Regions from separate parts of the Chromobacterium vaccinii genome, predicted to be linked through region 2. Evidence: predicted binding sites of a transcription regulator. Region 2 holds the regulator's gene; each other region holds the start of a gene.

Region 1 (10,153 bases), 2.3 Mb from region 2:
AATCCTGCCGCCTATACCGCGGTGGACAAGGCCGAAAGCGACGAGGAAACCGCGAACGCCGTCAACGCCGACGCCGTAGGCGCCATCGCGCGCTGGGCCGCCCGCCGCGGCGCGCTGCTGGTGCACTACTCCACCGACTACGTATTCAACGGCGACGGCGAGCGCCCCTGGCGCGAAGACGACGCCACCGGCCCGCAATCGGCGTATGGCCGCAGCAAGCTGGCTGGCGAGGAGGCCGTGCGCCTGGCCGGCTCCCGCCATTTGATATTCCGCACCAGTTGGGTGTTCGGCGCGCATGGCTCCAATTTTCTGAAAACCATGCTGAAGCTGGGACAGGAGCGAGATGCGCTCAAGGTCGTCGACGACCAGATCGGCGCGCCGGCCCCCGCCGCCCTGATCGCAGACATCACCGCCGAGCTGATCCGCGAGTATCTAGCCAAGCCGGCCGGGTTCGCATTCGGGACCTACCATCTGGCGCCGCATGGCGAAACCAGCTGGCACGGTTACGCGCGCTACCTGCTGCAGCGCGCGGCATCGTCCGGCCTGCCGCTGAGAATCAATCCCGCCGACATCCAGGGCATTCCCAGCAGCGACTACCCGCTGCCGGCCAAGCGCCCCGCCAACTCCCGCCTGTGCTGCGACAAGCTGGAAAAGACTTTCAACATTTCGCTGCCGGAATGGAAATCCGGAGTGGATCAAGTGCTGGCCGAGCTGCTCAACGGCGCGTCCGGCAACAAAGGGATACCCCGGGAATGACCACAGGAAACCAGACAATGAAACGAAAAGGCATCATTCTCGCCGGAGGCTCCGGCACCCGGCTCTATCCGGCGACCATCGCAGTCAGCAAACAACTGCTGCCGATCTACGACAAACCGATGATCTACTACCCGCTGACGACATTGATGTTGGCAGGCATTCAGGACATCCTGATCATCTCCACGCCTCAGGACACGCCTCGCTTCCAGCAGTTGCTCGGCGATGGCAGCCAGTGGGGGATCAATCTGCAATACGCGGTTCAGCCCAGCCCGGATGGCTTGGCCCAAGCCTTCCTGATCGGCGAGCGCTTCATCGACGGCAGTCCTTCCGCCTTGGTTCTCGGCGACAATATCTTCTACGGGCATGAGTTCTCAAGCCACTTGCAGGCGGCCAACGCCCGGCAGGAGGGAGCGACCGTATTCGCTTACCGCGTAAGCGATCCGGAACGCTACGGCGTCGTGGAATTCAATAGCGCAGGCACCGCGCTGTCCATCGAGGAGAAGCCGACCAAGCCGAAATCGAATTTCGCGGTCACCGGCCTCTACTTCTACGATTCCCAAGTCGTGGACATCGCCAAGAGAATCAAGCCCTCCGCTCGCGGCGAGCTCGAAGTCACCGATGTCAACAATGTCTACTTGCAGCAGGAGCAATTGACTGTCCAGACGATGGGCCGGGGTTTTGCCTGGCTGGACACCGGCACCCACGAATCGTTGTTGGAGGCAGGTCAGTTCATCGCCACGATAGAAAATCGCCAAGGCCAAAAAGTAGCCTGCCCCGAAGAGATCGCATTCCGCCAGGGATGGATTGACGCGGAGCAAGTCGCGCAGCTGGCCAGGCCATTGGCAAAAACCGGCTATGGCCGCTATCTGCTGACGATAATAGAAAATCCACTTCTTTCTTGAGAATTCCGCGATGAAGGTAATTGATACCGAGATCGCTGCAGTCAAAATCCTAGAACCACAAGTTTACGGTGATGAACGCGGCTTCTTTTTTGAGAGTTTCAACCAGAAACACTTCGAACAAATAACAGGCCTCAACGTCCAATTTGTTCAGGACAATCACAGTCGCTCCAGCAAAGGAGTGCTGCGCGGGCTGCACTACCAGTTGTCACCTCATGCGCAGGGCAAACTTGTCCGCGTGATCTCCGGAACGGTTTTCGACGTTGCCGTCGATATTCGCCAGGGCTCGCCTACCTATGGGAAATGGGTAGGCGCGGAATTGTCTGCCCGCAATAAACGACAACTATGGATTCCGCCCGGTTTCGCCCATGGCTTCTATACGCTGTCCAACCATGCGGAGTTTCTCTACAAAACAACGGACTACTGGTTTCCTGAACTAGAGCGCTCCATCGCCTGGAACGATCCGGACCTGGCCATCGCCTGGCCCACTGACACCCCGATCTTGTCAGCCAAGGACCTCCAGGCTCCCGCGCTTGCCAATCAGCTCCACGCGTAAACGCAGAGCGTAAAAAAGCCCTGGCAATCAATGCCAGGGCTTTTTTTTACTCAGGTCAGGCATCTATCGATGCCTGACGCTGCGCATCTATTACATCATGCCGCCCATGCCGCCCATGCCGCCCATGTCAGGCATGCCAGCTGCCGGCTTGTCTTCCGGCAGCTCGGCGATCATGCAGTCGGTGGTCAGCATCAGACCGGCTACGGAGGCGGCGTGTTGCAGAGCGGAACGGGTCACCTTGGCCGGGTCCAGCACGCCCATTTCCAGCATGTCGCCGTATTCGCCGCTCGCGGCGTTGTAGCCGAAGTTGCCCTTGCCTTCCAGCACCTTGTTCACCACGACCGACGGCTCGTCGCCGGCGTTCTTGACGATCTGGCGCAACGGGGCTTCGATCGCGCGCAGCACGATCTTCACGCCGGCTTCCTGATCGACGTTGTCGGTCTTCAGGCTTTCCAGGGTCGCGCGGGCGCGCAGCAGGGCTACGCCGCCGCCAGGCACCACACCTTCTTCAACCGCGGCGCGGGTGGCGTGCAGCGCGTCTTCGACGCGAGCCTTCTTCTCTTTCATTTCCACTTCGGTGGCGGCGCCGACTTTGATCACGGCAACGCCGCCGGCCAGCTTGGCCACGCGCTCTTGCAGCTTCTCGCGGTCGTAATCGGAAGTGGCCTCTTCGATCTGCTTGCGGATCTCGCCCACGCGAGCCTGGATGGTGGCGGCTTCGCCGGCGCCGTCGATGATGGTGGTGTTTTCCTTGCCCACTTCAACGCGCTTGGCTTGGCCCAGCTGGTCCAGGCTTGCCTTTTCCAGGGTCAGGCCCACTTCTTCGGCGATCACTTCGCCGCCGGTCAGCACGGCGATGTCGGTCAGCATGGCCTTGCGGCGGTCGCCGAAGCCCGGAGCCTTGACAGCCACAACCTTCAGGATGCCGCGGATGGTGTTCACCACCAGCGTGGCCAGCGCTTCGCCTTCAACGTCTTCGGCGATGATCAGCAGCGGGCGGCCGGACTTGGCCACTTGCTCCAGCACCGGCAGCAGGTCGCGGATGTTGGAGATCTTCTTGTCGAACAGCAGGATGAACGGGTTGTCCAGCGCGGCAATCTGCTTGTCCTGGTTGTTGATGAAGTACGGGGACAGGTAGCCGCGGTCGAACTGCATGCCTTCCACCACGTCCAGCTCGTTGTTCAAGCTCTTGCCGTCTTCAACGGTGATCACGCCTTCCTTGCCCACTTTTTCCATCGCATTGGCGATGATTTCGCCGATGTCGGAGTCGGAGTTGGCGGAGATGGAGCCAACCTGGGCGATTTCCTTGGAGGTCGCGCACGGCTTGGCGATCTTGGCGATCTCGCCCACCAGGGACACCACGGCCTTGTCGATGCCGCGCTTCAGATCCATCGGGTTCATGCCGGCGGCGACGTACTTCATGCCTTCCTGCACGATGGCCTGGGCCAGAACAGTGGCGGTGGTGGTGCCGTCGCCGGCCACGTCGGAAGTCTTGGAAGCCACTTCCTTAACCATCTGCGCGCCCATGTTCTCGAACTTGTCCTTCAGTTCGATTTCCTTGGCGACGGACACGCCGTCCTTGGTGATGGTCGGCGCGCCGAAGGAGCGGTCCAGCACCACATTGCGGCCCTTGGGGCCCAGAGTCACTTTAACCGCGTCGGCCAGGATGTTGACGCCGGCCACCATCTTGGTGCGCGCGGATTCACCGAACTTAACGTCTTTAGCTGCCATGCTCGAAATCTCCAGAATCTATTTATGAAGTTCAGGTAAGGGTCGGATTACTCGACGATGCCCATTACATCTTCCTCGCGCATCACGAGGACTTCGTTGCCATCGACCTTGACGGTCTGGCCGGAATACTTGCCGAAGATCACCTTGTCGCCGACCTTCAGCTCCAGCGAGCGACGCTCGCCGTTTTCCAGGATCTTGCCGTTTCCAACCGCCAGGACTTCGCCCATGTCCGGTTTCTCGGCTGCGGCACCCGGCAGAACGATGCCGGAAGCGGTCTTTTCTTCAGCCTCGAGGCGCTTGATAACAACACGGTCGTGCAGAGGACGAATTGCCATGGATCTCTCCTGTTACATTGGCTGTTGAGAGTGGAACATCAGGTATGTATTAGGTTGCGGCAGAGAGCTTAGCACTCAACCGTTGCGAGTGCTAATAATAGGGACGCGCCTGAGCGTTTTCAAGAGGCAAAGCCACGAATGGCGCTCATCGCGCCCTTCGAAAGGTCACCTCAAGCGACAACCTCGCCTCAGCACAAGCCAGCGCGGCGTACGGAAACGGATGATCATCCGGTAGAGATAGATATAAGAAGCGGCGAACAAAGCACAGAAAACCATCAACACGCCTGTGTGTTGCCAGAACAACATCGCAGGCACCACGGATACAGAAGACAACGCCCACAGGTACGGGGAGGTCAGGCTATTGCGCATTGTAAGATGACTGGCATCTTTGGAGCCCACCATCCAGCGGACGAGCCGCTTGTAGACCAGCATGTGCAGATGCAGGCCATCCGGCATGCCAGGCGACATCCCCCTCAGGAACTTCTTCCGATAGATAGAGTACAGCGTTTCGAAAACTGGGTAGATCACGCACAAAAGCGGGAACCACGGAGAAACCTGAGGATGGCGAGCAACCAACAGCACCGCCACTTCCGCGATCATGAATCCAACCAAATACGCGCCTCCGTCGCCGGCAAAGATCAGACCGCGGGGAAAATTCCAGAACAGAAAACCCGCAATCGCGCCGACCATGGCAAAGGAAAGCCCCATGAGAGCAACGTCCTGCACCTTGAAAGCAACGTACGCCATAGCCAGAAAGATAAAGATGGAGACAACGCCGGACAGACCGTTATAGCCATCGATAATGTTGACGGCATGCGCCACGCCACCAACCGCCACGATCGTCAGCAGCAAAGACAGCAACCAGACCTGCGAGAGCAGGCTGTCAACCAGTGGAATGTCCAGGCGCTGCAAACCCGCGCCCAAGATGAAGTAACCAAGCGCCGCGGCGGCAAAAGTGGCCAACAGACGAGGCAAAGGGCCAACCTTCTTGGTCACATCCTCAAGAATGCCTACGATAAACGCCGGCATGGCAACAATTAAAATCAACAATATCTTTAGATCATTCAACGACCATGCCAAAAATCCACAACCTACCGCCAACCCCAAGGCTATCGGCACGCCACCAATTCGAGGAACCGGATGAGCATGAAATTTCTGCACCCCTCCTAAATCATGATCAGCGGAAAAACCCTCATGAAGATGCCGAAAATGGATCAAGCACATCCCACCTAGCAAGGATATAAATGTTGCCGACAATAAAATTTGCAGCATGATGATAGGCCTCTTGTATTTTTGATAGCGACATCGATCAAGATGCCGCCTCAGCAACAAAATCGAACATGCCATTGTAGATAGCATACCAGAATTAAACCACTGCTCGAATGCAACAAAACCTGGCCAGTATTGTTCCCACAATCGAGATCGCCTCATCCGGCGCGTCAAGCCGAATCTCGATTGGCCGATGAAGGGCCGCGAACAAAACCCCGGAAAGCTCTGGAGCCCAGCGCGCCCACGCAAGCTGTGCAAACAATGCGCAAAAAGACGCGACGCAGGATCAAGGATTTTGCCAGCGGCGCCCATTCAAACCCCGGCGCAACAGGAACCCACAGTACGCAACATCAGCGATCTCGGTCTCATCAAGACAACTCTGCCAACAGCCTTCAGCATCACTTGTTTGCTCAGCCAGCCGCAACAAACCTAGCCGCGCAGACAAAGACCAAACCGGCTCAGCACCGGAATCGCCTCATTCGCGCATTCCCTAGCCTCTTCCTCAGCCAAAACGACCAAAGGACCACTCCTCCGTCCGCATAGAGATGGCAAGCACTACGGACAACTCATCTCAGCGGCGGCATGCCGGATTTCTCCAGAGTGGTGCCGACATCCGGCACCGCATTCTCTTTTCCCTATTCTCTCACAGCACCGCTGCCACATCGATGTCCGCCATCTCAGCGTCCCTAACGCAATGGGCCGGGAAGCCCCATCAAGCACACGCTCTCCTGCCGGTGACCATGTGGTCGGTCGCATACGCCGGTGACTTGCGCCATCCGCGCATCGAATGCTCTCTTGCATGGCGCCACCTTGCTCCACCTTCAAGAGACGGCAAAACCGCACTAAAATATGCAGGCTTCCATTCAGTTAGACGCCCACAAACCTGTACAGGTTACAAAGTAAATATTTAAAACAACCGCTTACCTGTGCATTTGCATGGCCAAGTGGGGCTCCTCGCGCGCCGCACAGCGCCGCTACCAAGGCCACAATGAAAAATTACGCATGCGTACATAAAAATTGGGCTACAAAACACTTAAAACAGAACCGATTCCGCAATAATCATGACAAAATCCTCCACTCTTGAAAGCGCCTGCATGGAGGAGTCTGGGCATCCCAACAGCCAGTTGACCGGTAGCTTACCGCACCCCAGCGCGGAAACGGCGATCTTCCCGCATCAGGCCACCATCCGCGCCAGCCCCCGCGATAGGCATACCGCCCTTCCATGGAATCCGTCACCAGTGGTTGACCACCACTGCTGGATGCCGGAACATATGAAACATTGCGCAAGAACAGCATGTTAACCATGCCGGCTGGCGGAAAAAATCAGTATGAAATTGCCATGAGAAAGGAATTAAATTTCCTGACGGCAACCATAAAATACATTAAACAATGAAATATCTTACTAAGAGATTAGTATGAATTTTAATTTATCGCCTTATAAAATTGAAGCAATTCGATATTAACTAACATCTTAAACTGTGCGCCCACGCCGTGCGCACTGTATTATTGTTTTGTTTTCGTCAAGATTTTACGGCACACTTCCAAGCACTAAAAGAAAATACACTACCAACTTTATACGTAGCCAAGCAGCTTGAATTCGAGAGATACGCCATGCCAAAAATAACACCTGTCATCCTCTGCGGAGGCTCCGGAACACGCTTATGGCCGCTTTCACGCTCCGGCTTCCCCAAGCAATTTCTGAGTTTGACTGGAAGTGAAAGTCTCTTTCAACAAGCCACTCTACGACTTGATTGCCTAAAAATACCCGACAGTAAGCTCACTCCTCCACTAATCGTGTGTAATGAAGAGCATCGATTCCTTGCGATGGAACAGCTTAGGGAAATCAATCTTGACGCCTATCACATCTTACTCGAACCCACCCCTAGAAACACTGCGCCGGCCCTGACAATTGCCGCATTGCAGGCACTCCAGGATAATGAAGATCCGATTTTAATCGTCACTCCCGCAGACCAAGTCATACAAGATCAAAATATTTTCGAGCAAGCCATTGACTATGCGGTACAAGCGGCTGCATCAGGTGCCATCGCCATTTTAGGTATTTCGCCAGACAGGCCAGAAACAGGCTACGGCTACATTAAAAGCCTGCACTCATCGTCTGATGAGGAACATCTCCACTCCGTCGAGTGTTTTGTAGAGAAGCCTAATGCTGTACTCGCTCAACAATATCTAAACGAAGGAGGCTATTTCTGGAATGCCGGCATCTTTGTTTTAAAAGCCTCGATCTGGCTTAATGCCTTGCAGCACTTCAGACCTGACATTCACAAACAAACTCAACACGCATGGAATCACAAGACCGTTGACGCTGTTTTTATACGCCCTGACAAAAATGAATTTAATGCGATACCCTCCGAGTCAATCGATTATTCCGTCATGGAACATTGCCCGGGCAGTCCATTCGCTATTCAGATGATACCGCTAAGGGCGGGCTGGAGTGATTTAGGTTCATGGGATGCCGTTTGGGATATTCTTGAAAAAGACGAATCCGGTAATGCCTTATCTGGTGACGTCTTAGCAACAAACTCTCATAATACGTTAGTGCAAGCCACCAGCCGGTTAGTAAGCCTCGTGGGCGTGAAGGATCTTATTGTAATTGAAACTCCAGATGCAATATTGATCGCAGATAAAAAATGCAGTCAAGATGTCAAAAGCATAGTCTCCAAGCTTAATGAACAGAAGCGCGAAGAACTTGCTTTACATCGCAAGGTACATCGCCCGTGGGGATGGTATGACTGCATTGATGAAGGTGGGCGTTTCAAGGTCAAGCGCATCATGGTCAAACCCAAAGCCAGCTTAAGCTTACAAATGCACCATCATCGAGCAGAACATTGGATTGTGGTGAAGGGCTCGGCAGAAGTCACTAATGGCGATAAAAAGATTCTACTATCGGAAAATGAGTCTACCTATATACCAATAGGCCAAACACATCGCCTTGTAAATCCAGGCATGATTCCGCTTGAACTAATTGAAGTTCAATCCGGAAGCTATCTCGGAGAAGATGATATCATTCGAATTACAGATGATTACAATCGTCACTGACTCCTCACACAAACTCATTTAAAAATAGGATATAAAAATTAATGAAAAAGGCTCTCATTACCGGCATTACTGGCCAAGACGGTTCTTATTTGGCCGAATTCCTGCTGGAAAAAGGCTATGAGGTTCATGGCATCAAGCGACGCGCTTCGCTTTTCAATACACAACGTATTGATCACATTTACCAAGACCCTCATATTGAAAATTCTAATTTCAAATTGCACTATGGCGACTTGACAGACTCGTCCAACCTCACTCGCATATTACAAGAAGTACAGCCTGATGAAGTTTATAACTTAGGCGCTCAAAGCCATGTTGCTGTTAGTTTCGAATCTCCGGAATATACGGCGGATGTCGATGCAATTGGCACCTTGCGACTTTTAGAGGCTATCCGTTTTTTGAAGCTTGAGAAAAAAACCCGCTTTTATCAAGCATCAACCTCCGAGCTATATGGCTTGGTTCAGGAAACACCGCAAAAAGAAACCACTCCATTTTACCCAAGAAGCCCATACGCGGTAGCCAAGCTCTATGCGTACTGGATCACGGTTAACTACCGTGAAGCCTACAATATCTATGCTTGTAATGGTATTTTGTTCAACCACGAAAGTCCTCGGCGCGGAGAAACCTTCGTAACGCGTAAAATCACTCGTGGCTTAGCCAATATCGCGCAGGGTCTGGAGAATTGTCTATACATGGGCAACTTGGACTCGCTTCGTGACTGGGGACATGCCAAAGACTATGTACGCATGCAGTGGCTAATGCTGCAACAAGAGAAACCCGAAGACTTTGTAATTGCCACTGGCGTTCAATATAGTGTTAGACAGTTTATTGCCTGGAGCGCGCAGAATTTGGGCATCGAGCTGTCTTTTGACGGCACCGGAGTTGATGAAGTTGCCATCGTAAAAGCGATTCATGGGGACATGGCCCCCGCGCTCAAAGTGGGCGACATTATCGTCAAAGTCGATCCGCGATACTTCCGGCCAGCAGAAGTTGAGACTTTGCTGGGAGATCCTACAAAAGCCAAAGACAAGCTTGGATGGGTGCCTGAAATCACGGTTCAGGAAATGTGCAAAGAAATGGTTGAGTATGATTTGCAACAAGCAAAACAACATGCCCTTCTAAGATCTCACGGCTACAAATTGCCCGTCTCCGTCGAATACTAACCAATTCAGGCTCGTCTACAATGCATAATTTTAATGCTAAAGTTTATGTTGCAGGCCACTCCGGAATGGTTGGCTCTGCCATTATTCGCCACTTAAAGTCCCTTGGCTATAAAAATATCATTACTAAAAGCCATACGGAGTTAGACCTTTGCAACCAACAAGCTGTGCAAGCCTTTTTCTCAGAAACGGAAATTGAGCAAGTGTATCTAGCGGCAGCAAAAGTTGGAGGCATCCACGCAAACAATACCTACCCAGCCGAATTCATCTATCAAAACTTGATGATGGAGGCCAACATAATTCATGCCGCACATTGCCATGGTGTTGAAAAATTATTATTTTTAGGCTCCAGCTGCATTTATCCCAAACTTGCAGATCAGCCTATTAATGAAA
Region 2 (10,153 bases):
GCGCTGGCGGTGATGTTGGCGTTGGCGGGCGGCAAGCTGGTGCTTTAGCTTTTTTGCGCCGCGGACAAAAGCCTCGATTGCGTTGCGCCTCCTTGTCGTACCATGTGTACCGCCTGCGGCGGCGCGCCTTGGTTAGGGACTTTTGTCAGCGGCGCTTGCGTTTGAGGCGGCCGGTTCCTGCGACTGGCCTATTTCCTATGGATGGTTGTAGCGCTTCAACAGCGCGGCGTAGCGGCCATCCTGCTTGATTTTGTCCAGCGCCGCCTGCAGCCGCGCGGCGTATTCCGGCTTGCTGTCTTTTTGCAATGCGAAATAGAAGCGGGTGCGGTCGTCCAGCGCCAGCACCGGTTCCAGCTGTTCCGGATTTTGTCCTTGCTGGCGAGCGGCGTAGCGCTGAAACAGGCCAACGCCGGCGCTGAATTGCACGCGGCGCGCGTACAGCAGTCTGGCGGACTGGGCCTCGTCGTTGGTCAGCACCAGATTGTCGCTGGCGGCGAGGCCCTTTTCCTCCAGTATCTTCTCTCCCGGCGTGTCGCGAGCCACCGCGATCTTGGCCCGCCGGATTTCGTCTGGCGATGGCGGCGGGGCATGCGGTCCGGCCAGCCGGAATACCTCGATCGGCAGCGGCAGCGCCGGGCCTATCCATTTGAACCATGCCTCGCGTTCCGGCGTCCTGACCGTCAGATAGAGCAGGGTATTGGGCGTTTGCTGCGCTTCCCTCAGCGCCCGGCTCCACGGCTTGACTTCAATCACGGCGCGCAAGCCGCTGTCGCGCAGCATCATCTGCAGCAATTCGTTGGAGAAACCCTTGTGTTCGCCTCCCTCCTCATAGCTGAGAGGGGGCAGGGATTCGGTCAGCGCGAGCAGATCGGGAGGCGGCGCCTCCGCGTGGGAGGGCAGGGCCAGGAGTTGGCAGAGCAGGGAGATGACGGCGACGCGCATGGATGTCTCCGGTGCGGCAGCATGTTTTCATTTCCCACTATAAGCGCGGCGGACAAAAAAAGAGCCCCGGGGGTGCCGGGGCATCAAAGCAAACAACAAAGGAGAAGCCATAAGAAGCATGGTTATATTAGTAATTTATGATTTCATGTGCTTTGATTTGAAACAAACTTACAGATTTTGTTGGTTTGGATAATTGAGACTATTACAAGATGCTCAGGCTGCCGCCAGCGTCTTGCTCAGTTCGATGCGCTCGTCGTCGATGCCGGCCGGGTAAGGCTGGATCGCGCTCTGGCTGTAGCCCAGCCGCTGGTAGAAGCGCAGGTTGTCGGGCAGCCGGCGGCGAGTGGACAGTTTCAGCCTTTGCACGCCTTGCAGGCTGAGTTGCTGCTCCGCGTGGCTCATCAGCGCCGATCCCAGGCCATGGCCTTGCCAATCGGGGTGGGTGCAGACGCGTTTGACTTCGGCGCAGCCGTCGTCGGGCGGCAGCACCAGCAGGCAGGAGACCGGTAGCCCTTGCCGCTCGGCGACGAAAATCTGGCTGCCGCTGGCCAGGTGGCCGGTCAGGCTGCCTATGGTTTCGTCCAGTGCGGTGGGACGGCTGGGCAATATCTCTTGCAATGGCGTGAAGGCCTGCTGCAACAGCAGGCGGATGGCGGGAAGGTCGTCCCAGCCGGCAAGGCGGAATGCGGTATCGCTCATGACGTGTTCCTGAGGATGGGCCGCCGTCGAGTGTAACCAGAAATTATGAACATATGAAAAACGGCCACATGGAATCCATGCGGCCGTTTGTTCTGCGCAACAAGAGGCGGTTTACAGCTTGCCCGCCACCCAGGCTTGCACGCCTTTCAGCGCGGCGTCCAGGTTTTCCGGCTGGGTGCCGCCGGCCTGTGCCATGTCCGGACGGCCGCCGCCTTTGCCGCCCACTTGCTGGGCGACGAAGTTGACCAACTCGCCGGCTTTCAGCTTGCCGGTCAGGTCGGCGGTGACGCCGGCCACCAGTGCCACTTTGCCATCGCCCTTGGCGGCCAGCACGATGGCGGCGGAGCCCAGCTTGTCCTTCAGCTTGTCCAGCGTTTCGCGCAGCGCAGTGTTGTCGGCGCCCGGCAGCTCGACCGCCAGCACCTTGACGCCGTTCACGTCGGCGGCGGCGTCGGACAGGCTGTCGCCGGCGGAGGCCGCCAGCTGGCCTTTCAACTTGGCCAGCTCCTTCTCCAGCGACTTCACGTTGTCCTGCAGCGCGGTGATCTTGGCGACCACCTCGTCGCTGGTCTGCGCCTTCAGCGCGCCGGCGGCTTCCTTGATCAGCGCGTCCTGGGCCTGGATGTAGGCCAGCGCGCCTTCTCCGGTGACAGCCTCGATCCGGCGCACGCCGGCGGCCACGCCGCCTTCGACCACGATCTTGAACAGGCCGATGTCGCCGGTGCGCTTGACGTGGGTGCCGCCGCACAGCTCGGCGGAGAAGTCACCCATGGTCAACACGCGCACTTCGTCGCCGTACTTCTCGCCGAACAGCATCATCGCGCCGGACTTCTGCGCGGCTTCCATGCTCATCAGCTCGGCCTTGACCTCGTAGTTGGCGGCGATCACGTGGTTGACCACGCGTTCGAGCTCGGCGATCTGCGCGGCGGTGACGGCTTCGCCGTGGGCGAAGTCGAAGCGGGTGCGCTCCGGATTCACCAGCGAGCCCTTCTGCACCACGTGGCCGCCCAGCACATGGCGCAGCGCCGCGTGCAGCAGGTGGGTGGCGGAGTGGTTGCGGGCGCTGGCCTGGCGCTGGTGCAGGTCGATGGTGGCGGTGACGGCGTCGCCCACCTTCAGCGCGCCGCGGGCGAGCTTGCCCTTGTGGCCGAAGGCCGCGCCTTGGATTTTCTGGGTGTCGGCCACGTCGAACAGCGCGGCGATGCCGCCGGCGGCGGAGATTTCGCCGACGTCGCCCACCTGGCCGCCGCCTTCGGCGTAGAAGGCGGTGTGGTCGAGGACCACGATGCCCTCATCGCCGGCGGACAGGCTGTCGACCGGTTCGGTGCCCTTGTACAGCGCCAGGATCTTGGCGTCGACGCTGCTCTTGTCGTAGCCGTGGAAGCGGGTGTCGTCGCCGTTGTAGGCGATCTTGCCGCTCATCTTGAAGTTGGAGCCGGCGCGGCCGCGCTCGCGCTGCGCTTCCATCGCGCGCTCGAAGCCTTCCAGGTCGGCATGGATGCCGCGCTCGCGGCAGATGTCGGCGGTCAGGTCCACCGGGAAGCCGAAGGTGTCGTACAGCTTGAAGATGGTGTCGCCGTCCAGAGCGGCCTTGCCGCCTTCCAGCGCGGAGTCCACCAGGCCCATGCCGATTTCCAGCGTCTCGGCGAACTTGATCTCCTCGGCGCGCAGCGCGTCTTCGATATGCGCCTGCTTCTCGCGCAGGTCCGGATAGGCTTCGCCCATCTCGGCGACCAGGTCGGCGACGATCTTGTGGAAGAACAGGCCCTTCTGGCCCAGCTTGTAGCCGTGGCGGATCGCGCGGCGGGCGATGCGGCGCAGCACGTAGCCGCGGCCCTCGTTGGACGGCAGGATGCCGTCGGCCACCATGAAGGAGCAGGCGCGGATGTGATCGGCGATCACTTTCAGCGACGGCACGTCCTGGCTGTATTCCACGCCGGTTTCGCGGGCGGCGGCGCGCACCAGACAGGCCAGCGCGTCGGTTTCATAGTTGGACTTCACGTGCTGCAGCACGGTGGACAGGCGCTCCAGACCCATGCCGGTGTCGACCGACGGCTTGGGCAGCGGGTGCAGCGTGCCGGCGTCGTCGCGGTTGAACTGCATGAAGACGTTGTTCCAGATCTCCATGAAGCGGTCGCCGTCTTCGTCCGGGCTGCCCGGAGGGCCGCCGGCGACGGACGGGCCGTGGTCGAAGAAGATCTCGGTGCACGGGCCGCAGGGGCCGGTGTCGCCCATGGTCCAGAAGTTGTCGGACGCGTACGGCGCGCCCTTGTTGTCGCCGATGCGGACGATCTTGTCGGCCGGCACGCCGACGGTGTTGTGCCAGATGTCGTAGGCTTCGTCGTCCGACGCGTACACCGTCACCATCAGCTTGTCCTTCGGCAGAGCCAGCCATTGCTCGCCGGTCAGGAATTCCCAGGCGAAGGTGATGGCGTCGCGCTTGAAGTAATCGCCGAAGCTGAAGTTGCCCAGCATTTCGAAGAAGGTGTGGTGGCGCGCGGTGTAGCCGACGTTTTCCAGGTCGTTGTGCTTGCCGCCCGCGCGCAGGCATTTCTGGCTGGTGGTGGCGCGGGTGTAGTCGCGCTTTTCAAAACCCAGGAACACGTCCTTGAACTGCACCATGCCGGCGACGGTGAACATCAGCGTCGGGTCGTTGCCGGGGATCAGGCTGCTGGAGGGAACTACCTGGTGGCCTTTGGAGGCGAAGAAATCCAGGAATTTCTTGCGAATTTCAGAGGTTTTCATGATTTTCGGTCAATTTTCAAAATCTGGTCCGGGCGCCGTGCCAGGACGAATCCATCGATTGTGTCAAGCCGGGGCCTGGCTGGCAAGCGCTTCGCAGCGCCGCTTCAGCGCCTGGTTCATCTGCAGGAAGCCTTGGCGGGCGCGCTCCAGCAGTCCGTCGCCGATCAGCGGCAGCAAGAGGCCGGAGAAATCCTCGCCGTGATGCAGGCGGGTGCCGCCGCCATCCAGCGCTTCCAGCCGGAAGCGATGCTCGCCGTCCAATAGGCCGGCAACGAGCAATTTGCCGCGCCAGGCCATCAGGCTGCCGGCGGCGAATTCGCTCAGCCGCGGCCGAAAAGTCAGGCGGCGTCCGCCCGGCGGATGGAGAGTGGCCACCAGCCGGGCACCGGCTTCGTGGCGGCCATGCAGGCCGACGATGAACGGGTTCCATTCCGGGTAGCGCCGCCAGTCGGTCAGCACCTGCCACACCCGTTCCGGGCTGGCGGCGATGTCGATTTCGGTGGCGATGCTGCGCGTTGCCATGGCTCAGTCCTCGTAGAAGTCGTCGTCTCCGCCGCCCGCCAATACCTGGCGGATCACGTCGGCGGGAAAGCCGCGCTGCGCCAGGAAGCGGTACTGCTTGGCCTTTTCCGCGGCGTCGGCCGGCAGCCGGCCAAATTTCTTGCGCCACTGCGCGCGCGCGCTGGCGAGATCGTCCTGGCCGGACAGCGCCTCGCGTATGGTTTCGCTGTCCACGCCGCGCTGGCGCATTTCCTGCGCGAGGCGGCGGCTGCCGAACTTGGCCCCTTTGCTGCTGGCGAACTGGCGGGCGAAGCGGTCGTCCGATTGCCAGTCGGCGGCGGCCAACTCGTCCAGCGCCGCGTTCAGCTCATCCTCGCTGTCGGCAAAAGGCGCGAGCCGCCGAACCAGTTCCTGCCGGGTGTATTCCCGGCGGGACAGCAGTTCGGCGGCTCGCGCCTTCAGGCTTTTGCCTTCCGCCGCCATCAGGCGTCGAAGGCGTCGTCGGCGAACTCTTCGTCGCCCTGGGCTTCGTTGATCTCGATCTTGATGCCCACCGCTTCGCGGATCTTGCGCTCGATTTCCTCGGCTATGGCCGGGTTGGCCTTCAGCCATTCGCGGGTGTTGTCCTTGCCCTGGCCGATCTTCTGGCCGTTGTAGGCGTACCAGGCGCCGGACTTGTCGACGAAGCCGTGCTTGACGCCCAGCTCGATGATTTCGCCCTGGCGCGAGATGCCCTCGCCGTACAGGATTTCGAAATCGGCCTGGCGGAACGGCGGGGAAACCTTGTTCTTGACCACTTTGACGCGGGTGTCGTTGCCGATCACTTCCTCGCCCTTCTTGATGCCGCCGGTGCGGCGGATGTCCAGGCGCACGGAGGCGTAGAACTTCAGCGCGTTGCCGCCGGTGGTGGTTTCCGGGTTGCCGAACATCACGCCGATCTTCATGCGGATCTGGTTGATGAAGATCACCAGGGTGTTGGTGCGCTTGATGTTGCCGGTCAGCTTGCGCAGCGCCTGGCTCATCAGGCGGGCCTGCAGGCCGACGTGGCTGTCGCCCATCTCGCCTTCGATTTCCGCCTTGGGCACCAAGGCGGCCACCGAGTCGATCACGATCAGATCGACGCCGCTGGAGCGCACCAGCATGTCGCAGATTTCCAGCGCCTGCTCGCCGGTGTCCGGCTGCGAGATCAGCAGGTCGTCGACCTTGACGCCCAGCTTTTGCGCATATTGCGGGTCCAGCGCGTTTTCCGCGTCGATGTAGGCGCAGGTGCCGCCCAATTTTTGCATCTCGGCCACTGCTTGCAGACACAGGGTGGTCTTGCCGGACGATTCCGGGCCGTAGATTTCGACCACGCGGCCGCGCGGCAGGCCGCCGACGCCCAGCGCCAGGTCCAGAGTCAGCGAGCCGGTGGAGACCACCTGCAGGTTTTCGTTGATCTGGTTGTCGCTCATGCGCATGATCGAACCCTTGCCGAACTGCTTTTCAATCTGGGAGAGGGCGGCGGCCAGCGCCTTGCTCTTGTCTTCGGAAGCCATGCTGTCTCCAATGGGGTAGTCGGACCAATGATGGGGGCGATTATCGCAGAAAACCAGAGGGCTAACAGCTGCTTGGGGAGGGCGGTTTTCGTGCCATGGTCGTAAAGCCGCGCCACGCCCCCTTTTGGCGCGGTGCAGGATGTGTACAATGGGGACATGATGAACGAACGCGCCCAACATTTGCTGAAGGCGCTGATCGAACGGTACATCGCCGACGGTCAGCCGGTGGCCTCCAAGACTCTGTCGCTGCTGCCCGGGGTGGAGCTGTCGTCGGCCACGGTGCGCAATGTGCTGGCCGATCTGGAAAACATGGGCCTGATCGCCTCGCCGCACACTTCGGCGGGGCGGATTCCCACCGCGCGCGGCTATCGCTTGTTCGTCGACCGGCTGTTGACGATACGGCCGCTGGACGAGCTGTCGCGTAACGAGCTGGAGGCCAATCTGCAGCCGGACAGCCCGCAGCGCATCGCCCAGGCGGCGTCGTCGCTGTTGTCCGAGCTGACCAGCTTCGCCGGCGTGGTGCTGACGCCGCAGCGCAGCGACGTCGCCTTCCGCCAGATCGAATTCCTGCGCCTGTCCGAACGGCGGGTGCTGATGATACTGGTGACGCTGGACGGCGACGTGCAGAACCACCTGTTGAACACCGAGCGCGACTATACGCCGTCCGAACTGGTGGAGGCCGGCAACTTCATCAACCAGCATTACGCCGGACAAGGCCTGAGCGCCGTCACGTCGCGGGTGGAGGGCGAGCTGCGGCAGCTGCAGGGCGACATCGCCGAGCTGATGGCCGCCGCGGTGAGGCTGGGCCAGCAGACTCTGGCCAAGCGCAACGAGGACGTGGTGGTCAGCGGCGGCTCGCGGCTGCTGCAGGTGCACGACCTGTCCGACGACCTGTCGCGGCTGCGGGAGCTGTTCGGCGTGTTCGAGCGCAAGACCGAACTCCTGAAGCTGCTGGCGCAGGGCAGGGAGGCGCAGGGGGTGAACATTTTCATCGGCGAGGAGTCTGGAGTCATAACGCTGGACGAATGCTCGGTGGTGACCGCGCCCTACTGCATCAACGGCCAAGTGGTGGGCACGCTGGGCGTGGTCGGCCCCACCCGCATGGCCTACGAGCGGGTGATTCCCATCGTCGACATCACCGCCCGCCTGGTCAGCAACGCGCTGTCCTTCCGCGAATGAACTCAAGCCATATCGAAAAAGAAAGCAGAATCATGAAATCGATGTTGAAACTGGCCATAGCCGCCGCTCTGGCCGGCGCGGCCTTTACCGCTCCGCAAGCCCAGGCCGACGCCGCCTTTCTGGCGCGCCCCGACGTGCAGCGCTACATCGACGAGCAGGTGGCCACAGGCCAGTTCAACCGCCCCGAGCTGGAGGCGGTGTTCGCCAATGTGGAGCTGAAGCCCAACATCATCCGCATCCTCGACAAGCCGTCCACCTCGCGGCCGTGGTACCAGTTCCGCGCGTCCACCGTCAACGACAAGCTGATCGTCGACGGAACCGCGTTCTGGCAAGGCAATGCCGACGCCCTGGCGCGCGCCGAGCGGGAGTACGGCGTGGCGCCGGAGGTGATCGTCGCCATCCTGGGCGTGGAAACCCATTACGGCCGCAACACTGGCAGCTTCCGGCTGGTGGACTCGCTGTCCACCATAGGCTTCGACTACCCGCGCCGCGCCGAGTACTTCCGCGGCGAGCTGACCCAGTTCCTGCTGCTGGCCAAGGAAGAGGGCAAGGACCCGCTGACGCTGAAGGGCTCCTACGCCGGCGCGATGGGCCTGCCGCAATTCATGCCGTCCAGCTACCGCAAGTGGGCGGTGGATTTCGACGGCAGCGGCCACCGCGACATCTGGAGCAACCCGCACGACGCCATCGGCAGCGTCGCCCATTACTTCCAGCTGCACGGCTGGAGGCGCGGCGACGACATCGTGGCGCCGGCCAGCGTGGCGCCGGAGGCTCAGGTCGACAAGTTGCTGGCCGACAAATTCAACCTGCGCTACACGGTGGGCGATCTGCGCAAGATGGGCGTGGCGCCGCAAACGCCGCTGGCCGACAACGTGCCGGCGGTGCTGTTCTCGCTGGAAACCGCACCCGGCGTCACCGAATACTGGCTGGGCCTGAACAATTTCTACGCGATCACCCGCTACAATCGCAGCACGCTGTACGCCAAGGCGGTGCAGGAGATAGCCGGACAGCTGCGGCAGCGCTACTACGCGTCGCTGGCGCAGCGGCCGGACCCGGCCTCCGCCGCGCAGTAAGACGCGGGCTTTCGCAACAAGACGCCGGCGCCGCCTGGGAGGCCGCGCCGGTGAAACCTGTCGCCTTGCGCGGCAATTGCCATTAAAATCCGCCCCCATGAGCTATCAAGTCCTTGCCCGCAAGTGGCGCCCCAAACGCTTCGCCGACCTGGTCGGCCAGGAGCACGTGGTGCGCGCCCTCTCCAACGCCCTGAAAGAGCAGCGGCTTCACCACGCCTACCTGCTGACCGGCACCCGGGGCGTAGGCAAGACCACCATCGCCCGGATTCTGGCCAAGAGCCTGAACTGCGAGACCGGCACCACGGCCGAGCCCTGCGGCGAGTGCCAGGCCTGCCGCCAGATCGACACCGGCCGCTTCGTCGACCTCCTGGAGATCGACGCCGCGTCCAACACTGGCATCGACAACATCCGCGAAGTGCTGGAAAACGCCCAGTACGCGCCGACGATGGGCCGTTTCAAGGTCTACATCATCGACGAAGTGCACATGCTGTCGAAGAGCGCGTTCAACGCGATGCTGAAGACGCTGGAAGAGCCGCCGGGCCACGTCAAGTTCATCCTGGCCACCACCGATCCGCAGAAGGTGCCGGTGACTGTGCTGTCCCGCTGCCTGCAGTTTTCCTTGCGCAATATGACGCCGCAGCAGGTGTCGACCCACCTGGCCCACATGCTGGACGTCGAGGGCATCCAGTACGAGGCGCCGGCCTTGGCGCTGCTGGGCCGCGCCGCCTCCGGCTCGATGCGCGACGCGCAGTCGCTGCTGGATCAGGCCATCGCCTACGGACTGGGCGAGGTCAAGGAAGACGGCGTGCGCGCGATGCTGGGCGCGGTGGATCGCCGCTACCTGTTCACCTTGCTGCAGGCGCTGGCTGCTGCCGACGGCCCGGCGCTGATGGCCGAGGCCGACCGCCTGGCCGAGCGCGGCGTCAGTTTCGATTCCGCGCTGTCCGAACTGGCGGTGCTGCTGCAGCAACTGGCGCTGGCGCAGACGGTGCCGACGGCGCTGGCAGCCGACGAGCCCGAGCGCGACACCTTGTTCGCTTTGGCCGACGCCATCGCGCCGCAGGACGTGCAGCTGTACTATCAAATCGCCATCCACGGCCGCAAAGACCTGGCGCTGGCGCCGGACGAGCACGCCGGCTTCAATATGGCGCTGCTGCGGATGCTGGCCTTCCACCCGGTCAACGCGCCGGCGGAGAGCGCCGCTCCCGCGCGCCCGGCCGCTCCGTCCCAGCCGCGCCCGGCGCCGGCCTCCGCGTCGGCGGCGTCGGTCGCCAGCGCCTCGGTGCCGGCGGAGCGGGGCATGTCGCCGGCCGCCCGCGCGCTGCAGGCAGCCGGTCTCGGCGGGCAGCCGCAAGGCAAGCCTCGCGCGGCGGAGCCCGCCCCGGCCGCCGAGCCGGAACCCGAGCCCGCGCCCCGGCCTCAGCCGGCTGCGAAGGCGCAGCCAAAGCCTGAGGCTATGCCGGAATCGCGCCCACCGCC
Region 3 (10,153 bases), 1.1 Mb from region 2:
GCGGGTGGCCGTGGCCGAACAAATTCACCCACCAGGAGCTGACGCCGTCCAGATAGCGCTTGCCGTCGAAATCGGTCAGCCAGACACCGTCCGCGCTGGCGATGGGAACGATGGGCAGCCGCTCATGGCGCTTCATCTGGGTGCAGGGATGCCATACGGCGGCGAAACTGCGCTCCAGCCAGGCTTGGTTGCTCATGGGGCGGCTCCTGTGTATCCGGGTGGGAAAGCGATGCTAGCACAGTCCGAACGGGCAGTCCGTGTGACGAAAAACGGCAGTTTCTGACCTATGCTGACAAGGCTGTGCCCGGATCGGCGTCGATGGCCGGCCTTCCGCGGGGCTGGCATGTTTCGTGCTGGTCGGTTTCGGTACAACATGACGGGGCAAACCCGCGACCTTTGAAGATGGGAAGGAGGGATGAGGCAATGCGTCTCCCTCCACTTTGGCTAAGCTTGGCTCAAACTGGGAGTGCAACATGAAGAAACAGCATCGGCAGCGGGGCTTTACCCTGATCGAACTGATGATCGTGGTGGCCATCGTCGGCATTTTGGCCGCGATCGCGATTCCGGCTTATCAGGATTACACCAAGCGCGCGCGGGTGTCGGAAGGCTTGTCTCTGGCGGATGCCGCGAAGACGGCGGTGACAGAATATTACGCGACCAACAATTCTTTCGCCGCGTCCGGCTCTTCGCCGTATAACACGACCTACGGTTTGGCGACTTCCATCACGGGCAGCGCGGTAAGCAGCGTTAACGTTCTGGCTAGCGGTGTGATTCAGATTACTTACAACAGCACGGTTTCCAATGGCGCGCAGGTTGACCTTGTGCCTCTTGTGACCGCGGGTTCCGTGCAATGGTATTGCACTTATACCGGCTCAGGCACAACTGCGATCGGGACTCAATTGAGCGCTAACTGGGTACCGTCCACTTGCCGTCAATGATGGCGTTCGGATTTTTCAAAAGGCACTTCGGTGCCTTTTTTGTTTTGGCTGCTGATGTTGCTTTCTTCCGGGGCCATGCCATACCATGGCAATTTTAAAATAAGATGCGGGCGGCATGTATGCTGGAGAGAGAAAAGCTAGATGAGCGGGAAGCTGCCTGGCCCGTATTTTTGTTATTCTTCGGTTGCTTGATTTTACCGTTTTTGAATTACGCTCGTTACATGCCATTGCAGGATTGGTGGACAGATGCGGTCGTGGTCGCTTCTGTGGGTATCGCTGCATTGTTTACGATTTCTTGTCAGCGAAGAAGTCTAATCATACCAGCCTCAATGGTTTTTCTATTGCTGCTGACGATTTTTATTTCCCTCGGCAATACATTGCTGCTGGACAATGCGCGGATGGGGGGGGAGGTTGTGGCGTCGCTGGTGGTGATGTCGTTGCTGGCGTTCTTCTTGAGCAATCGCGTCCGACTGTCGAGGCCGGATATTTGCGTCGTTCTGGCTGTGATAATGGTGCTGGGAGCGGGAATTCAGGCGCTGCTGGGACTGACACAGGTATTGGGCCTTGCGGCTTTAGGCCATGGAATGGTGTTGTACGATCCTCTGGCGCCAACTGCAATAGTAGGCAATGTCGGCCAGCGTAACCAATATGCGCAATACCTTTGCTGGGGTATCCTGGCGGGTTGTTATCTTTATGGCCGTAATCGGCTGCGTGCCTTGTTAGGCATCCCTTTGTTGCTGGGATTGGTTTTGCTGATCACTTGGACGGGGGCGCGCCTGCCATTGGCTTATTTCCTGGGAGTGATGTTTCTGGCCTGGTTTTGGCAGCGACGCGCTTCAGGGCGCGAGTGCGTACAGCGGATGATTGTCGCTTTAGTGATATCTACTCTGCTTTTGGCCGTGGCGCAGTTGTTCAATCACGAGATTATTTATTTTCTGAATAAATTTGGGTTTCCGATAACGGCGCAAAGTGGTTCGGAGAGAATGCTGGAGGGTGGGTTTGGCGCCAGGCGGCGCGTGGAGTGGACTAAGGCATGGCAAGTGTTTCTCGAGCATCCATGGCTGGGCGTGGGTGTCGGACGCTATGCGGCGCAATCTGTCTGGCTGGAAACTTTCGGTGGATTACCCAAAGTTCCGGAAAGTGTATTGTTCACTCAGTGCCATAATCTGATCTTTCAGCTATTGGCGGAGACCGGGTGGATAGGAACATTATGCGTGGGTAGCGGCTTGCTGGTTTGTTTGTCGCCATTTTTTGGCCGTGGCCAGCAAAGTTCGGAAAATCTCATGTTGCTTTCCATTGCGCTGATGATTCTGTCGCATAGCATGTTTGAGTTTCCGCTATGGTATTTGCCGTTTTTGGGGATGCTGGTGATTGTTTGCACTCTGGGGCCGGCTCCGAGCTGGCGCTTGCGGGTGAGGACCAGGGTGCTTGGCATTTTCAGTGCGATGAGCGGTGCGCTGATGCTGTCGCATGTGCTGTTCGGCGTGGCGATCTTCTGGCGCTTGCTGAACTATGCTGCGCCTGGCGGCGTGGCGCAGGAAAATATCCAACGTGTGGATTACATCGAGAAAGTTGGGCTGAATCCCATGTGGAGCAAGTCTACCGATCTGATTTTAAGCAATTATCTGACGCCGGATAAAAAACATCTGGATGTGCAGCTGCCATTTTATGAACGATTGGCTCGTGATCAGCCATACGTGGCGGTGATGCTCCGTTTAAGCATTTGCCGGGCGCTGGCGGGGCAGCCGCAGGGAGCGGGCGAGGCGCTGGCTCAGGCCATCGCCAACTATCCTGACGAGGTGCCGAAGTTCGTGTTCACGCTGCAAGGCTGGGGAGAGCCGGAAATTGAGCCCCTGAGAGTGATGGCATTGCGCGCGGCTCAAGCCTATCAGGAGCGCGGGGCCAATACCGATGCGGGACGCCTGGCCGCGGTGATGACCGTCGCGTCGCCGGTCACGCGCAAGACGCTGTTCTGAGCTTTGTAACGCGCGGACACACTTGATGGGTTTTGCCGGGGCGGCGCATGCGGTATGCTGCCCGCTTCCTGCTTCTCGACATCTGATCTGCCATGACTTTTCAGAAGATTTCCGAGCGCCTGGCGTTGCTGGCCTTGTGCCTGATCGCCATCGTGCCCTTCGCTTCCCGCGTCCACTTCGTGCCGCTGCCGCAGTGGTTCGGCGAGATCAACGTGATCTGGCTGCTGCTGGCCGCCGGCGTGTTTTTGCTGCCCGGCGGGCGCCTATTCGATTCGATGCCGCGCGCCGGCTGGCTGTGCCTGGCCTTGGCCGGCGCCTGGGCGCTGCAGCCGCAGTTCGTCCACCTGCTATTCCCCGGCATGAGCTACGTCACCGCGCTGGCCTGGCTGGCGACGGCGTTGCTGGCCTCGGTCACCGCGTCGTTGCGCGGCGCCCTGGGCGACCGGGAGTTCGCAGTGTGGCTGGCGCGGGCAGTCATCGTCGGCGGCTTGGTGCAGTCGCTGATCGGCACTGCCCAGCTGACCGGCCTGGCGCCGGCGCTGGGACTGTTCTATGACGGCTCCCACCCCACCAGCAATATCTTCGGCCATATCGGCCAGCGCAACCAGTATGCCCATTACCTGATGTGGTCGGTGGTGTCCGGCGTCTACCTGTTCGCCGTCGGCCGCTTGGGGCGCGGCTGGCTGATCGCGCTGGTGTTGTGGATGGCGCTGATGCTGGGTTGGGCCGGCTCGCGCACCATCTTGCTCTATCTGGTGGCGCTGTCGGCGCTGGCCGGCTTGTGGCACTGGCGCAGCCGCGACGAGGCGTCGCGCCGGATGATGCTGGCGATGTGGGCCGCTTCCGGCACGATTCTGGCCGCCCAGTTCGCGCTGCCGCTGTTCAACCACCTGATCTCGCTGTTGACCCACTCCGATGTCGAGAACGCGTCCGGCATCGCGCGGCTGGCGGCCAACGGCGACGACATGGGCGCGCGCCGTTTCGCCGAGATGCACAAGGCCTGGATGACCTTCCTGGCACACCCTTTGTGGGGCGTGGGCTGGTCGCAGTACGCGGCGGAAAGCGTGCGTCTGCAGCAGCTGCCCCAGTTCGCCGCGGCCGGCTACAACAGCGGGCTGTTCACCAATGCCCACAATCTGCTGATGCAGCTGTTGGCAGAGATGGGCGGCGTGGTGACAGCGCTGGTGGTGGCCGGCTTCGTCTGGACGGTGCTGCCCTTCTTCCGCCGCAAGGCTGAGCCGGAAGGCGTGCTGGCGCTGGGTTGCATTGCGGTGACGCTGACCCACAGCATGCTGGAGTATCCGCTGTGGTACTACTATTTCCTGGCGATGCTGGCGATGTTCATGGCGATGGCGCCGCGCGGCGAGCGTCCGTTGGCCTGGCCGCTGCGTTTGCCCCTGCTGGCGGCGCTGGTGTGGGTGGGCTGGCTGTCGATCAGCACCTCCTCCATGTTCTGGGAGCTGGTGAACCTGTACGTGCCGACCGGCAACGCGGCCAAGGACAAGGTCCGCACCGAGCGCCTGGTAGAAATCGTCGAAACCAAGCCCTTGTTCGCCTACCACGCGCTGTACACGCTGGATGATTATCTGCCGGTGAACCGGGACAATCTGAAGCAAAAGCTGGCGTTGGAAGACAGGCTGACCGAATTCCGTCCTTATCCCGATGTGATGCTGAAGCGCGCCCAACTGGAGATTCTGGCCGGCGAGCGGGCCAAGGCGGAGCAGACGCTGCGCACCACGCTGGCCTCGTTCCCGACCTATGCCGGCCAGTTCCTGGAGACGCTGGGCGATCAGAACCAGGAATGGGAACCGCTGCGCCGGATCAGCCGCGAGGCTTACGACAAGCTGCCGGCGAAGTTCCGCACGCTGCAGGAGTGAATTGTCCCGCCGCCGGATGGCGGCGGACAATAAAAAAAGCCGCTCGATGATTCGAGCGGCTTTTTCGCGTCCGGCGGCGGGATCAGTTGTCCAGCACCACGCCTTCGCTGAGCGCGGTCTTCATCTTGGTCAGCGCCTTGGCCTCGATCTGGCGGATGCGTTCGGCCGACACGCCGAACTCGGCGGCCAGCTCGTGCAGCGTGGAGCCGCTGTCGTCGGCCAGCCAGCGCGCCTCGACGATGCGGCGGCTGCGGGCGTCCAGCGTGGACAGCGCGTATTCCAGGCCTTCCGACTGCAGATGGTCGAAAGCGCGGCGCTCCAGCGCGCGGGTCGGCTCGCTGTGGCTGTCGGCCAGCCAGTCTATCGGCGCGTAGCTGTCCTCGTCGTCGCTGTCGGCCAGCAGAGAGATGTCCTGGCCGTTCATGCGGATTTCCATTTCGCGCACTTCCTCGGGCTTGACGCCCAGGTCGTTGGCGATGGATTTGGCTTCTTGCTCGGACAGCGCGGAAAACCCGCTCTTCATGCTGCGCAGGTTGAAGAACAGTTTGCGCTGCGGCTTGGTGGTGGCGATGCGCACCAGGCGCCAGTTGCGCAGGATGAATTCGTGGATCTCGGCCTTGATCCAGTGAATGGCGAACGAAAACAGGCGCACGCCGCGGCCCGGCTCGAAGCGCTTCACCGCCTTCATCAGGCCGATATTGCCCTCCTGGATCAGGTCGGCTTGCTGCAAGCCGTAGCCGGCGTAACCGCGCGACACGGACACTACCACGCGCAGGTGCGACAGCACCATCTGCCGCGCCGCTTCCAGGTCGTTTTCCTGTTGGAAACGGGTCGCGAGTTCGGTTTCCTGCTCCGGCGTCAGCATGGGAACGCTGTTGACGGCCTGGATGTACTGTTCCAGGCTGCCGCTGGTCGACGGGACGGGAAGGGCAAATGTTGTGTTCATTGCGATGGCTACCTCCTTGGGTAGTGCTATGTTAGCACTCGAGTATTGAGAGTGCTAGCAGCGAAAGGTTCCCGAGTCAATGATATTTAACAATCGGCCCGATAGCTGAAACCTTTCGCTTGTCATTTTTACTTCGGCTCCACCTTGCGCAGGTGGTGGTCGGCCGCCAGCCGCGCGCCCAGCATCGCCAGCGCGGCGGAGATGCCGATCAGCGCCGCCAGCTCCGGCAGGTTCAGCGCGCGCAGCTCCACCCGTTCGCCGTACAGCATCGCGAACTCGCTGATGGCCGGGTTGGCCATCGCGGCCAGCCAGCAGGACAGGCCCCAGGCCAGCAGCGCCGCCAGCACGCCCTGCCACAGCGCGTGATACAGGAAGGGGCGGCGGATGAAGCTGTCGGTGGCGCCGATCAGCTTGGACACCGCGATTTCGTCCTGGCGGGCCAGGATCTGCATCCGGATCGCGTTGTGGGTGACCAGCACCAGCGCCAGGCCCAGCGCGGCGGCCAGGAACCAGGTCAGCTTCTTGCCCATCTCCACCATGCCGTACAGGCGCTTGGCCCAGCTGGCGTCGAATTGCGCCAGTTCCACCATCGGCAGGCCGGACAGCTCTTTCTGCAGCATGTCCAGCTCGCGCGGCTCGAGAGACTTCGGCGTCACCACGAAGGCGTCGGGCAGCGGGTTGCCTTCCAGGCCGTCGGACAGGCCGGACAGGCCGTTGCGCTTTTCAAGATCCTGCAAGGCCTGGCCTTTGCTGACGAAGGAAAAGCTCTTCACCTTGGGGTGGTGCGACAGCGTGCTGTTGACGGCGGCGATGTCGGCCTGCTCGGCCGTCTGCTCCATGAACAGCGTGATTTGCGGCGTGGCGGTCAGGCGGCCCACCCATTCCTGCACGCTGTTGACCGCGAGGTACAGCGACAGAGGCAGGGCCAGGGCCAGCGCCAGCATCAACAAAGTCAGCAGGCTGCCGAAGGGTTGGCGAACGATCTTGGCTAGCGCCTGCTTGGCGCTCTGCCAGTTCAGATAGAGAAAGTGTTTCATGCTGCGAACTGTCCTTCCCTCAGGCGGATGATGCGGCGGCCGTAATCTTCCATCAGCGTTTCGTCGTGGGCTGAGATCAGCACGGTGACGCCCACCTGGTGGAAGGACTTGAACAGCTCCATGATGTCCAGCGCGTAGGCGCGGTCCAGGTTGGCCGACGGCTCGTCGGCCAGCAGGATGCTGGGGCGGTGGACCACGGCGCGGGCGATGCACAGCCGTTGCTGCTCGCCGCCTGACAGCCGGATCGGCATCATTTTTTCCTTGGGCAGCAGGCCCACCTTGTCCAGCGCCGCGCGCACGCGCTTGGCGGCGTCGCGGCGGTCGAAGCCGATGATGTCCAGCGGCAGCATCACGTTGTCGAACACGCTGCGGTCGAACAGGATCTTGTGGTCCTGGAACACCATGCCCAGGTGCTGGCGCACGTAGGGCACCTGGCTGGCGCGCAGCTTGGACAGGTTCTGGCCATTGACGATGACGCCGCCGCTGGTGGCGCGCTCGATGCCGGCGATCAGCTTGAGCAAGGTGGACTTGCCGGCGCCGGAGTGGCCGGCGAGGAACACCATTTCGCCGGTTTCTATGGTGAACGACAGGTTCTTCAGGGCTTCGTTGCCGCCTGGATAGCGCTTGGTGACCTGGTCGAACTGTATCATTGAAAGGTTTCCCGCTTGTTGGCTGAGAAAAGGCGGCCGCGCCTGCGGCCGCGAATCATGGTCTTATTCGAACAGCGCGTCGATGTAGTCGCGGCTGTCGAACGGCCGCAGATCGTCGATGCTCTCGCCGACGCCGACGAAGCGCAGCGGAATCGGCCGCTGTTTGGCGATGGCGGCGATCACGCCGCCCTTGGCGGTGCCGTCCAGCTTGGTCAGGATCAGGCCGGTCAGGCCCAGCGCGTCGTCGAAGGCCTTCACTTGGCTGACGGTGTTCTGGCCGATATTGGCGTCCAGCACCAGCACCACTTCGTGCGGGGCCTCCGGCAGCGCCTTCTGGATCACGCGCTTCACCTTCTTGATCTCTTCCATCAGGTGCAGCTGCGTCGGCAGGCGGCCGGCGGTGTCGGCCAGCACGATGTCGATGCCGCGGGCGACGGCGGCCTGGATCGCGTCATAGCAGACGGCGGCGGAGTCGCCGCCCTGCTGCGCGATCACGGTGACGTTGTTGCGCTCGCCCCAGGCGATCAGCTGCTCGCGCGCGGCGGCGCGGAAGGTGTCGCCGGCGGCCAGGAGCACGCTCTTGCCCTGGCTCTGGTAGTACTTGGCCAGCTTGCCGATGGAGGTGGTCTTGCCGGCGCCGTTGACGCCGGTCATCATGATCACGAACGGCTTCTTGCCTTCCACGTTCAGCGGCACTTCCAGCGGGCCGATCAGATCCTGCAGCGAATCCTTCAGCGCGCCCTTCAATTCGGACGAATCCTTCAGACCCTTCAGCGATACGCGCTCGCGCACATCCTGCAGCAGATGGACGGTGGCGTCCATGCCCATGTCGGCGGTCAGCAGCACCGTTTCCAGCTCTTCGTACAGGTCTTCGTCGATCTTGCCGCCGCCGAACAAGCCGGCCAACTGCTTGCCCAGCCGGTCGCGGGTCTTGGCCAGGCCGGCTTTCAGCCGCTCGGTCCAGCTCATTTTCTTCAGCGGCGCCGGCGCTTCTTCGACCGGCGCGGCGGGCGCGGCCGCAATCGGCGCTACCGGGGCCGCTTCGGGGGCGGCCGGCGTGTCTATCGCCATCGCCGGGATCGCTTCGAGCTGAGGCTCCGCGGCCGGGGCGGGGGCATGGGTCTCGGGCGAGGCGGGCGCTTGTTCCGGCGCGGCCTGCGCCGGGGTTTCGATTTGCGGCGTTTCCGCCGGCTTGGTCTTTTTCTTGAAGAAGCTAAACATGCGTGAATGGGCCAGAAAAGCGGTAAATGGCTAAGATTGTATCCTCAAACGCCGTCGAGCACAGAATCGGCTGGCGATGCGAGGGCGGAAAACTGCGGCGTCGCTGGAAACATATATAAGGCATAGTTGCCGAATTTCGCCGCCGGCGCGACAGATTCGCCGCCCGGCGCGCGGGAATGAGGCGCTAAAGTCCTGATCAGGTTAAACTCTCGCGCTTGTCCCTAGAGTTTAGCTTTCATGAGTCAGACACGTAATAAGGTCAGAATCATAGGCGGCGACTACCGTCGTCGCCTATTGCCTTTCCCCGAAGCCGAAGGCTTGCGGCCGACGCCGGACCGCGTGCGCGAGACGCTGTTCAACTGGCTGGGCCAGGATTTGTACGGCAAGAGCTGCCTGGATCTGTTCGCCGGCAGCGGCGCGCTGGGCTTCGAGGCGGCGTCGCGTTCGGCGCTGCGGGTGGTGATGGTGGAGAAGTCGCGCAAAGTCTATGAGTCGTTGCAGGCCAACCGCCAGTTGCTGCAGGCCGGCACGCTCGACGTGGTCGCAGGCGACGCGCTGCTGTATCTGAAGAACAGCCGCGAAACCTTCGATGTGATCTTCCTGGATCCCCCGTATGACTCCGACCTGCTGCCGCGGGCGCTGCCGCTGGCGCTGGAGCGCTTGTCGGAAGAGGGCGTGCTGTATGTCGAGGCGCGGCAATGGCCGGATGAGTTGCCGGAAGGTCTGGCGGCGCTGCGGCGCGACAAGGCGGGCATGGTCCATTACGGCCTATTGAGCCGCCAGCCTGGATAGGAGCGTCGCGGCGGGGAGTTTGCGCCTATGGATATAACCAGCGCGAACTTGCGACCCAGGGCGGCGGGTGACAGAATTCATGTTGTGGAATACCTGAGGAAATTACTATGTCTTTGATGATTACCGACGAATGCATCAACTGCGACGTCTGTGAGCCGGAGTGCCCGAACAACGCGATCTCCCAAGGCGAGGAGATCTACCAGATCGACCCGGAATTGTGCACCCAGTGCGTCGGCCACTACGACGAGCCGCAGTGCCAGCAAGTCTGTCCGGTCGATTGCATCCCCCTGGATCCGTCCCGCGAGGAGACCCAGGATGAGCTCCACCAGAAATATCTGAAGATTTCCGGCAAGGCCTGATCAAGCTAAGTTATTGAAGCAAAATGGAATGCCCCGCGGTCTGCGGGGCGTTTTTTATTTTTCGGCGAAAAAGTGCAGTTTTTTTCGCAAAAGGTGTTGACGGTCAGGCGGGCCATCTATAATATTCGGGTCTCTTTCAGGAGGGATTCCCGAGCGGTCAAAGGGATCAGACTGTAAATCTGACGGCTCTGCCTTCGAAGGTTCGAATCCTTCTCCCTCCACCAGAATTAGATGAAGCGCTTGGCAGTGAAGTTAAGCTGTCTTGTTGTAAAGCCAGGCGGGTGTAGCTCAATGGTAGAGCAGAAGCCTTCCAAGCTTACGACGAGGGTTCGATTCCCTTCACCCGCTCCAAGCGTC

The links. Region 2 encodes HrcA, which represses chaperone genes, less so after heat shock. Its sites were predicted from a motif close to ATTAGCACTCGNNNNNNNCGAGTGCTAAT; they were not measured.
Region 1: a site for HrcA is predicted at 4,345-4,373, ahead of groES (co-chaperone GroES). Genes of this name have one in related genera too.
Region 3: a site for HrcA is predicted at 5,768-5,796, ahead of rpoH (RNA polymerase sigma factor RpoH). Genes of this name have one in related genera too.

What each region holds. Positions count from the first base shown of each region.
Region 1 covers NZ_CP017707.1:2,307,291-2,317,443, forward strand. The annotation lists gene rfbD (dTDP-4-dehydrorhamnose reductase) at 1-756, shown strand, start outside; gene rfbA (glucose-1-phosphate thymidylyltransferase RfbA) at 774-1,658, shown strand; gene rfbC (dTDP-4-dehydrorhamnose 3,5-epimerase) at 1,669-2,211, shown strand; gene groL (chaperonin GroEL) at 2,302-3,942, opposite strand; gene groES (co-chaperone GroES) at 3,990-4,277, opposite strand; gene BKX93_RS10770 (MraY family glycosyltransferase) at 4,443-5,549, opposite strand; gene BKX93_RS23685 (mannose-1-phosphate guanylyltransferase/mannose-6-phosphate isomerase) at 7,038-8,603, shown strand; gene gmd (GDP-mannose 4,6-dehydratase) at 8,645-9,763, shown strand; gene fcl (GDP-L-fucose synthase) at 9,784-10,153, shown strand, end outside.
Region 2 covers NZ_CP017707.1:4,589,879-4,600,031, forward strand. The annotation lists gene BKX93_RS21220 (sulfite exporter TauE/SafE family protein) at 1-48, shown strand, start outside; gene BKX93_RS21225 (substrate-binding periplasmic protein) at 196-942, opposite strand; gene BKX93_RS21230 (GNAT family N-acetyltransferase) at 1,156-1,641, opposite strand; gene alaS (alanine--tRNA ligase) at 1,753-4,386, opposite strand; gene BKX93_RS21240 (SRPBCC domain-containing protein) at 4,450-4,908, opposite strand; gene recX (recombination regulator RecX) at 4,912-5,370, opposite strand; gene recA (recombinase RecA) at 5,370-6,422, opposite strand; gene hrcA (heat-inducible transcriptional repressor HrcA) at 6,579-7,601, shown strand; gene mltB (lytic murein transglycosylase B) at 7,634-8,674, shown strand; gene dnaX (DNA polymerase III subunit gamma/tau) at 8,772-10,153, shown strand, end outside.
Region 3 covers NZ_CP017707.1:3,537,115-3,547,267, forward strand. The annotation lists gene BKX93_RS16395 (adenosylmethionine--8-amino-7-oxononanoate transaminase) at 1-196, opposite strand, end outside; gene BKX93_RS25905 (pilin) at 474-938, shown strand; gene BKX93_RS16405 (PglL family O-oligosaccharyltransferase) at 1,058-2,914, shown strand; gene BKX93_RS16410 (PglL family O-oligosaccharyltransferase) at 3,007-4,791, shown strand; gene rpoH (RNA polymerase sigma factor RpoH) at 4,874-5,737, opposite strand; gene ftsX (permease-like cell division protein FtsX) at 5,866-6,774, opposite strand; gene ftsE (cell division ATP-binding protein FtsE) at 6,771-7,424, opposite strand; gene ftsY (signal recognition particle-docking protein FtsY) at 7,488-8,645, opposite strand; gene rsmD (16S rRNA (guanine(966)-N(2))-methyltransferase RsmD) at 8,883-9,437, shown strand; gene BKX93_RS16440 (YfhL family 4Fe-4S dicluster ferredoxin) at 9,545-9,796, shown strand; tRNA gene BKX93_RS16445 (tRNA-Tyr) at 9,936-10,020, shown strand; tRNA gene BKX93_RS16450 (tRNA-Gly) at 10,074-10,147, shown strand.